DNA from 3 places in the Paenibacillus sp. FSL H8-0259 genome. Region 2 is predicted to be linked to each of the others. Evidence: riboswitches for the same ligand, from Rfam matches in the RefSeq annotation. Region 2 holds a riboswitch; each other region holds the start of a gene.

Region 1 (3,277 bases), 3.7 Mb from region 2:
GGAATCAGGATGTCTTTAACATTCTTTTCAAGGAAAAAATCCTTGGTTAAGATGGCCGAGTCAGAAGGTTCAAATCCCCACATCGTTTGTTTTTCTATGAAGCTTGCTTCCCAGAACTCTGTCATAGCCCGATCTCCTTTAATTACACTAAATAGTTATTACGGACATATTATATCTACGATATAACCAATTTGCAATGTTATTGTTAATCTTCGTATTTTAGCTAAGTGATGATCCGGAGTTGAACAGTGTGGTAGTGAGCTATCTGGATGATTTCATCGCGAAAGTGCACATGTGGTGTTCCGGAGATACCTCAGAAAGTAAGACGATAGATGAAAGGAAGGCTCTGTATGCTGAAATCAGCAAGGAGACGGCAAATATAACAGATTACGAAATTAATGAAATGAATAAAATAAACGCTGATGAATACGAAGTGGTAGTGGACAGGTCCTGGGATAACGGGAGTGATGATACCGCTGTCTATTCAATGATTAAAATGATGGGATATGGAAGGTGGATGACCTGTAGTGATGAAACGGGCTTATAAATAATGCTGTTCTATAGAGTGATCACAAACCACCCTAAACTGGTTAAACCCCCGCAGATAGTGTACCTTAGTAATATTAGTAATTAGGAGTGGTGATTTTTTGTGAAAAAAAGTAGACAAACCCCCGTGCTGGTCGTGGTCTCCATCCTGCTGATCATTATCAGCAGCCTGATCCCGTCGGACAAATCAACCTGGCTGGGAGCACTGCAGACCATCTTGCTGGGCGTCGGGCTGCTCGGATGCTGCATGGCTTTTTGGCGGTTCGCCAAGGGCGGCAAGGGCAAGCGCTGATTTCTGGCACTGGAACAGATAGCATAGCATTAGCAAATGGAGAGCCGTGGCGGATGCTGCGGCTTTTATTAATATGTACGACGTCAGCGGATTTACTCTATGCAGCGCTTGCTACGCGGACTGAGAGGACCTTATTTTGTGAAAAAGCCTGCTTTTTTGCCCGTTGCGGACTCAGGCGCGCTTATATTGTTCGAAGGAGCTCAAAATGAGGCGAAACTGGTTAGTTAAGGTCCTCTGAGTCCGCATGGATCGCTGATTCGACTGATTGGGCGAAATAACGGATCTACAGTCCGCATGGATCGCAGTGGCATGATTGAGTCTATTGTTGCAGGCCTAGCCATCTTCCCTATTATCCCGCCGACGGACGCGGGACAGCTGGCCGCGCAGCAGCCATCTGTTCGCGAATCCCTCTGAGCTGCGCTTTCAGCTCAGGAACGCTTCGCTGCAGGATGAGGCAGATCTCGGGCAGCGGCAGCTGGATGCCGTACCATAAGGCGCTGGCGATCTGATCCTCCCAGGTGAGCAGGGCAGAAGAGCAGCGGCCGCGGTCTTGAGCAACCAGCGAGCATTGCCGGATGCATTCCCTGTAGGCGGCAAGGGAGTAAGCATCTGCTTGGATGCTGCCCTTGAGCCAAGGCTCATAGAGTGCCGCGAATGTAGCAATTGCGGCTTGATCGGCGCGGGCGCCCTTCTCCAGCAGGAGACAGCTTAGCGCATAGATGGTTCCGCTATATTGCTCAATATAGCTGGTGAATCCGGCAGCGGGAACTGCATTGGACGATAATGGGTCTGGCATGTGGACACGTTCCTTCCTGAATGTGGGCGATTTATAGTTTGGATATGTAGTTGATAGGTTTGCCGAAATGCTGATCCGCCGGAATAAGTGCGCAAAAAACCGCAGACAGAGGAGGACCTCTGCTGCGGTTTTGTTACAGGCGTAAGAAGCCTGGGGCAAAATCGTGGCGGATCAAGATCTCTCTCTTTACGCTTACGGGGTTAGCTGTCGGATTCGGACGGTGAGAGTCGCCCTACCTTTTGAGACTGCGTAATTGAAGTCTCCTTCGGATTCACCCCAAGTAGGCCTGCGGCCTGATGGTTCCCCCGTTTTCCGCTTGGCGGAAATTCAGCGTGCATTCACATTATCGCTGGTAACTTTCAACACGAATCATACCCTTTCAGGATTGTCTTTGTAAAAATGGAAAAGAGTGCTTCTGCGCCGGATTTGCAATAAATTGCTGCTTCGCGAGGAATATTGGAGACTAAAACCATATATGTGGCCGATTATCATCCGTTTATCTCGCTCAATCGCCGTTTTTTATTTTTGGGAGGCAGCGGTGAGGGAACTCCGGAAATATTAATGCGTTAGACCGGAAACGCCGTCGATATTGATTTTTTGTGAAATGGCGTATTAGTGAGTAATCGGGAGATAATGAGAGATTGAAGATGAAGTAAGCGTTACCCGTCTGGCAAATAGATTCGTGAATGTGTTATTAGAGTAATTATGGCGGTTTACAATTTGTACCTGAGTTAGAGCCTGATTCTACGAAAAGTGTACCTTTCTAGCCGCACAAACCATACATCCGGGAGGGCCTAATTCCCGCTTCCCGAATGCTTGACTTGGACCCTACTCCAGGGATTATTATTTGAATCTGTAAGGGCAGACGGTCAGTAAATTACCAAGACTGAAAGCCAAACTAAGAAGCTGGATTAAGAAGCTAGATTAGGAAGGAGGCCAGCAGCCAATGGAGCCTGTTTTTACGATCACCGAGGTAGCAGAGCGGACAGGACTCAGCCAGGATACCATCCGCTATTATGAGAAAATCAAGCTCCTGCCCCCGGCAAGCCGCAAGGAGAACGGCCAGCGGGCATACAGCAGGCGTGAGCTGGACCGGGTGCATTTCGTCGCTATTCTCAAAAGAACCCATATGCCACTGCGCACCATTCAAGAATATATCAGGGCTTCAGCGGAAGAGGACTACGAGGAATGCTACAGTGTGCTGGACAGGCATAAAACGTTGATTGAAGAGCAGCTCACGGAACTTACGGCGGCACTGGAGCTTATGAAATACAAGCTGAAGAACTTCCGGGAGCTTAAGGACGGCAGGTTCATCGCGGAAATGGAACAGAGGAGGAACGAGGAATGAATACTGGGTTGAATCAGGACACGAACAAAGAGTTGAATCACGCGAAAGTTAAGCAGCACCCGATTCCTTCGGGGTTTGGGCCGGACACTACGGCAGAGCAAGTAATCCAAGGCCATAATCTGAGCGGTAAAATAGCGGTCGTGACCGGCGGCTACTCCGGCCTGGGCCTGGAGACCACACGTGTCCTGGCTGCCGCGGGGGCCACTGTGATAGTTCCCGTTCGGACACCGGAGAAGGCCCGGCTTGCCCTTGCCGGGATTCCCGGTGTCGAGCTGGAGGCGCTGGATTTGCTGGA
Region 2 (3,277 bases):
GCAGAAAACGAGAATTCTGATCGTGAGTACAGTGGCATTAGTCGTAATTATTTTTGTAGGATTATTCATGCTGGCCTCGAAGGACGGCTCAACCACAGGATCTGCTGCGGCTCCCGTTGACTTCAATTACAGTGAAATGGCACGGCTGGGGAAAGAAGATGCTCCAGTCAAAATCGTTGAATTCGGCGATTACAAATGTCCGGCTTGCGCCCAGTTCACCGGGGTGATTAAACCGCAAATCGTTCAGGAGTATGTCAATCAGGATAAAGCAGCCTTTTACTTCGTCAACCTGGCCTTTATTGGTACGGATTCGAGAACAGCCTCACTTGCGGCACTCTCCGTATACCATCAGAATCAAGAGGCTTTCTGGAAATTCTTCGATGCCATCTATGCTAACCAGGGTGAAGAAAAGGTAGAGTGGGCAACACCGGACTTCCTGGTAAGTCTGGCACAGCAATTAGAACTGCCCATTGACTTCGACCTGCTGCGTAAGGATATTGAAGACAAGACCTACGAAAGCGAACTGGAGAGAGATATCCAGCTTGGCACAGACACCGGTGTAACCAATACGCCATCACTGTTTGTCAATGGAGTCAAGGTGAATGAACCTTTTAATATGGAGGAGATTGATGCTCAAATCCAGGTAGCTGCGGAAGCTGTGGCTGCACAATGAATAAATTCTCTGCATTCTGCCGCCGGAATTGTCTCTACTTGGCCTGGTTCGTCTCGGTTGTTGCTGTAGCAGGCAGTCTGTATCTCAGTGAAGTGCTGAAATATGAGCCCTGCAAGCTATGCTGGTTTCAGCGGATATTTATGTACCCGCAGCTGATTTTGCTCGGAATCGCCACTTACCGGGGGGATAAGCGCATTATCCCTTATGTCCTTCCCTTAAGTTTGATTGGCGGAAGCATTTCGATCTATCATTACGCAGAGCAGAAAATTCCGGCACTCAGCAAGGTGCTTCCATGTACAATCGGTGTGCCGTGCAACACGGATTATCTGAATTATTTCGGATTCATCACCATCCCGCTGCTGGCACTCATTGCGTTCGCATTAATCACAATTCTGCTATGGACAGGGCGTAAAGAGGATGCAGCTGAGTAAGAAGCCGTCAGGCAGAATGAAGAGTAACTATTTCCCTTAAATTAAGTGTAAATTATTATGCAGAAACGCTGTAAAATCACGCGATAAAGGGATAATGAAAGAGAATGAAAGATCAAGACATACCGGATCATGGATTTGGTTGTTTTGGTTGTTTTTCATTCTTTTTTCATTTGTTTCAACGCTTTACGGAAGAGGCATTGTAGATTAATATTAGTCCTTGTGAGAAGTTGAATATGCGCTGAATTTTCCGGAAGGAAAAACGGGGGAACCAAACTTGGCCGAGTGCCAACGGGGTGAATCGGAAGCGGGTCAGCAGACTCGAAAACCGTAGGGCTACCACAGCCCGAATCCGCCAGCTAACCTCGTAAGCAATAGTGGGATAATGACCATGCACTCAAGGCATGCGGATCATTTCCGTATGCTTATTTTTGTGCCTGCATTTATGAAATCCACTTATGAAAACAGCGCGCGGTACTGCCGTTTCAACTTAACAAAGAGAGGAACTGTTACTACAATGGTAAGCAAGGTAAAACGACTATTGATCGGGCGTCCGATGAAGTCGAACGAACTCGATCATGAAAAGTTATCCAAGGTGAAAGCACTGGCTGTCCTGTCTTCTGATGCGCTCTCGTCTGTAGCCTACGGAACAGAACAAATCTTAATCGTACTTGTGGCCGCAGGTTTCACAGCTATCTGGTACTCATTGCCAATTGCATTAGCCGTATTGGGCCTGCTGGCCATCTTAATCCTGTCTTATCGGCAGACCATTTTTGCTTATCCGCAAGGCGGGGGCGCCTATATTGTTGCCAAAACCAATCTCGGGGTTCATACCGGCTTGCTTGCCGGCGGCTCTTTGCTGGTGGATTATATTCTTACGGTGGCGGTAAGCGCCTCGGCGGGAACGGATGCGATCACATCAGCGTTCCCGGGTCTTCATAATCATAGTGTACTCATAGCGGTTACTGTCATTCTGCTCTTAACGATTGTCAATCTGCGGGGTGTTACTGAATCTGCTTCATTCATAGCCATTCCGGTATATCTGTTCGTCGTCTCCATCTTTGTACTGATTATCGCGGGAGTCTTCAAGTATGCAACCGGCGGTGCTCATGCCCAGGTTCCTGAGATCGGCTCGGCGGTATCGAACGTCAGTATGTTCCTTCTGCTTAAGGCCTTCAGCTCCGGCTGTTCGGCACTGACCGGGGTAGAAGCGGTCTCCAATGCGATCCCTAACTTCAAAGCACCGGCTGAGAAAAATGCGGCTAAAACGCTGATGCTGATGGGTCTGATTCTCGGGGCTATGTTCACGGGGATTACGCTTTTGGCTTATTGGTACGGTATCATGCCGGACGAGAAAGCAACGGTTGTGTCACAGATTACCGAGTCTACCTTTGGCCGCGGCGGTTTGTACTTCTTCATCCAAGGCATCACCGCAGTAATCTTGTTCCTGGCGGCGAATACAGCGTATTCGGCCTTCCCGCTGCTGGCGTTCATGTTCGCCAAAGACAAATATTTACCCCACGCCTTCATGGTGCGCGGAGACCGGCTGGGATTCTCCAACGGCATTATTTTCCTCGGCGTAATGTCGGCTGTGCTTGTAGCTGCTTTTCACGGAAATACCGAAGGGTTGATTCCATTATACGCCGTTGGGGTATTCATTCCGTTTACCCTTTCACAGCTTGGCATGATGGTCCAGTGGTACAGAACCAAGCCTAAGGGCTGGCAGAGCAAATTCGCTGTGAATACAGTAGGCATGCTCACAACCTTAACCATTACGCTCATCTTCATTATTACTAAATTCTCGAGTGTATGGATGGCCTTCATCTTCCTGCCGCTTGTAATCATCGTGTTCCACCGGATTCACCGCCATTATATGAATATTGCCGATCAGCTGCGTATTTGTCCGGCTACGGATAAACCTTGCATTAAAGGAAGCACAGTGGTTGTACCTGTTGCCGGTGTCACCCGTGCAGTACTGCATTCGATCAGCTATGCGAAGTCATTGACTGAGAATGTAGTGGCTGTATATGTCGGATTCGATGAAGAAGAGATTCACAAAATGGAACAGAAGTGGGAAGAGTGGAACCCTGGAGTGCGCCTGATTGTACTCCGCTCTCGTTACCGCAGCATCATCCGCCCGCTGGTGAAATTCATCGATACGGTGGAGTGGAAAACC
Region 3 (3,277 bases), 280 kb from region 2:
GCTCGTATGGACCACAACAGATGCTGTCCGGACCTTGCCGCTTGGAATTCAGAAGCTTCAGGATGTGGAGGGGCTCAGCCCGCAGATCGTGATGGCCGGGAATATGATGCTGATCGTGCCGATTCTGCTGGTCTTCCTGATTGCACGCAAGCAGATTATCAAAGCGTTCACCTACATGGGAGTGAAGTAGCGGGAATACCCTGCGGCCTTGCATGTTGAATACCAAATACAGCAGTTCATGGAGGAGAAACGAATAATGAAGGTATGGGGAAAAAGAGTAGCTCCGCTGCTCGCCACTGTTGCACTGACCGCCGTTCTTGCAGGCTGTGCCACCACCGAAGCCGAATCCAGTGTAGCGGCCTATGAGAAAGGGGATTCCGTTACCGAGCTGAACTTCTGGACCTCCGCCGTGGAGGATGTAAATCAGAATCTGGTGGACCAGTTCAACGAGACCAAGGGAGCCGAGCTGAATATCCATGTGAATGCTGAATATCAAGGCGATTACTGGGAAATGCAGCAGAAGATCAACGCTGCAGCCATAGCGGGTACGCTGCCGAATGTTTTTATTGATGAAGTGGCGATGACTAAGGGCTTTGCCGACAGTGACATTATTGCCAATCTGGAACCGTTCATGGAAACGGACAAGTTCGACACCTCAGATTTCAAAATCGGCGACCTCGGCAACCTGTATCTGGGCGAGGATCTGTATGCCTTTCCGCATATGCGGAGTGTTCCCGTGATGTATGTAAACAAGACGCTCGCCGCTAAAGAAGGGCTGGATCCGAACGGACCGGCGACCTTTGCCGAACTGGAGGCCTATCTGCAAACCGCTTATGATGCTACCGGCCAGCCGCCGATGTACCTGTTCAACTATGACTTCTGGGTGATGGAGGCGCTGTTGCATTCGTACTCGGATACTAATGTGGTCAATGAGGATGAGACGAAATCCAATATCAACAGTGAAGGCGCAGTGAAGCTGATCTCCTTCATTGAGGATCTGGAATCCAAGGGACTAATCAAAGTACTCGGGGTCACGGACAAGGATGCCTACTATGCCTCCATTGCCAATCCGGGCACAGCGCTGATCTTCTCCAGTGTCGGCGGCTACAAAACGTTTGCCGGCATGGCCGCGGAGAGTGGAATTGATCTCGGCGTATCCATGATTCCTGCCGGAGAAGACGGCAAACGGGGCGTTCCGGTCGGCGGATCGAATACGTATCTGGCGAATACGGGAACGGATAATGAGAAAGCAGCCGCTTTTGAATTCATGAAATGGCTGTCGGATACCGAACAGGCGGCGTATGCTTCTGCCAATACGGGATATCTTCCGACCCGTCTAACCTCCCTGGACACAGACCTGATGAAAGAGACCATTGCCGCCTTCCCAGGCTACAAGGTCGCTTCCGATGAGCTGGAATTCAGCAAAATGCGTCCGATGACCGGTACGTACCATGAGATTGAAGATCTGATGGGCACACGCATCAACGATATCTGGCTGGAGAACCTGCCAATTCAGGACAGCCTGGACACGCTCGCCAAAGAGGTGGATGACATCCTGAACCGCTGATTATAGATGATGTTTAAAGCAAGCAGAGCAGTGAGTCTCCAGTAACGGGAGAATCGCTGCTCTGTTTTTTGGGTTCACTGCGGCTGGTTTCTGCGCGTGTTGGGCAAATTCACCTAAGCTATTCATTCATAGACGAATATGGGCTATACTGAAGTTTCTGTTAATCTATATCCGCAAAAATATATGTAATCGCTGAGTTCCGTAATGGAAGCGGGGAAACCAAGTTTTCTGGGGTGAATCTCGAGGAATCGAGTAGGGCTACTCTTCAAGCCCGAATCCGGCAGCTAACTCCGTAAGCGACATGAGAGGATGCACAGGTAATGCCGTATATTGACGTCAATGGAACTACCCTCTATTACGAGGTGTCGGGCAGTGGTCTGCCCATTGTTTTTATTCATGATTATTCGACTTCACATCATCTGTTCGAGCCTCAGGCGGAGTATTTCAGCAAGCGGGCGAAAGTGATCTTGTTTGACCTAAGAGGGAATGGGCAATCCGGTAAAATGGATGTGGAGATCAGCCGGATTGTAGACACGCAGTGTGAAGATCTGAAGGGATTATTGGATGGACTGTCCGTAGAACGGGCCGTCATCGTAGCTTGTTCCAGCGGTGCTGTGCTTGCCCAGAAATTCGCCTATCTGAATCCTGAACGGGTAATTAATCTGGTGTTGGTGGACAATTACATCCTAGGAGATTGTACGTCCAAAGGCAGCAAAGTGCTGGAGCTCTTTCAAATCTGCGCATGGGCCGCCCATTATCTTCCGGCTGAAATGTTCATCCGTTCTTTGCGCATTACATATAACAAATGGCTGTCTGCGTATCATATTCTGAGAAGAGAGCTTGTCCATGAACGGACAACAGAATTGATTAAACAGCGTCTGGCACTAAGACATACGGACAGCTACGGGTTTGCACTAAGGCTGCAGGTTCCCGTTCTTTGTGTATCAGGCAATCAGAATGAGCGGGTTCTGGAGCAGGTGAGACAAACAGCGGCCAAATATCCGCTCGCCACGCTGGCAATACTGGAAGATGCCATGTATCCCAGCCATTTATGTCAGCCGCAGCACTTCAACCGGCTACTGCTTGATTACCTGAAAGACCAGCAATGCTTCCAGCGGAAAATTTATTAACGGCACCTGTAGAAAATTTTTGACAAGTATAACAGGTACCGTTATAATAAATTCAACAGGTACCGTTACATTGATTGACAGGTACCGTAAATATATCCCTGGGAGGATTCATAATGAATATGAATGCTGAATTGTACGACAAGCTCGCCAAGCTGCAATGGCTGCTGCAGAGACAGCATCTGAAGAACCACGCCGCTGTTGGCCCTATGGCAGATACGTCACGGGGACAAGGCAGGATCATGGCGTTTCTCCGGATGAAGGACGGAATCAGCACCAAGGATTTATCCTATATGCTGGACATTCGTGTATCCTCGCTCAATGAATTGCTGGCCAAACTGGAGAAGGCCGAATATATTACCCGTCAGCCTTCCGAGACAGATAAACGCATCATGCTGATTTATCTGACGCCGAAAGGGCGGGAGGAAGAGGGCCAGGAGGTTGAGGGCGGCAGCATATTTTCAGTCCTGTCTCCAGAAGAACAGGCAGCCTTCGGTGAATACCTGGTCCGCGTCATTACAGCCTTAGAAGAAGAACTAGGAACAGATGCAGACCGTGATGTAATGGCTATGTGGATGGAGGC

The links. Region 2 has a riboswitch for cyclic di-AMP ahead of NSU01_RS18745 (APC family permease). Riboswitches for the same ligand answer to the same signal wherever they lie in the genome.
Region 1: it holds a riboswitch for cyclic di-AMP, as region 2 does, so the genes downstream of both, NSU01_RS02995 (hypothetical protein) here and NSU01_RS18745 (APC family permease) in region 2, are expected to answer to the same signal.
Region 3: it holds a riboswitch for cyclic di-AMP, as region 2 does, so the genes downstream of both, NSU01_RS17695 (alpha/beta hydrolase) here and NSU01_RS18745 (APC family permease) in region 2, are expected to answer to the same signal.

What each region holds. Positions count from the first base shown of each region.
Region 1 covers NZ_CP150147.1:695,465-698,741, forward strand. Annotated here, with positions in the region: gene NSU01_RS02980 (class I SAM-dependent methyltransferase) at 1-125, opposite strand, end outside; gene NSU01_RS02985 (hypothetical protein) at 251-547, shown strand; gene NSU01_RS02990 (hypothetical protein) at 650-838, shown strand; gene NSU01_RS02995 (hypothetical protein) at 1,188-1,634, opposite strand; cyclic di-AMP (ydaO/yuaA leader) riboswitch at 1,808-1,977, opposite strand; gene NSU01_RS03000 (MerR family transcriptional regulator) at 2,581-2,982, shown strand; gene NSU01_RS03005 (oxidoreductase) at 2,979-3,277, shown strand, end outside.
Region 2 covers NZ_CP150147.1:4,441,126-4,444,402, reverse strand. Annotated here, with positions in the region: gene NSU01_RS18755 (DsbA family protein) at 1-673, shown strand, start outside; gene NSU01_RS18750 (disulfide oxidoreductase) at 670-1,104, shown strand; cyclic di-AMP (ydaO/yuaA leader) riboswitch at 1,331-1,490, shown strand; gene NSU01_RS18745 (APC family permease) at 1,619-3,277, shown strand, end outside.
Region 3 covers NZ_CP150147.1:4,161,823-4,165,099, forward strand. Annotated here, with positions in the region: gene NSU01_RS17685 (carbohydrate ABC transporter permease) at 1-190, shown strand, start outside; gene NSU01_RS17690 (extracellular solute-binding protein) at 257-1,567, shown strand; cyclic di-AMP (ydaO/yuaA leader) riboswitch at 1,748-1,880, shown strand; gene NSU01_RS17695 (alpha/beta hydrolase) at 1,888-2,697, shown strand; gene NSU01_RS17700 (MarR family transcriptional regulator) at 2,811-3,277, shown strand, end outside.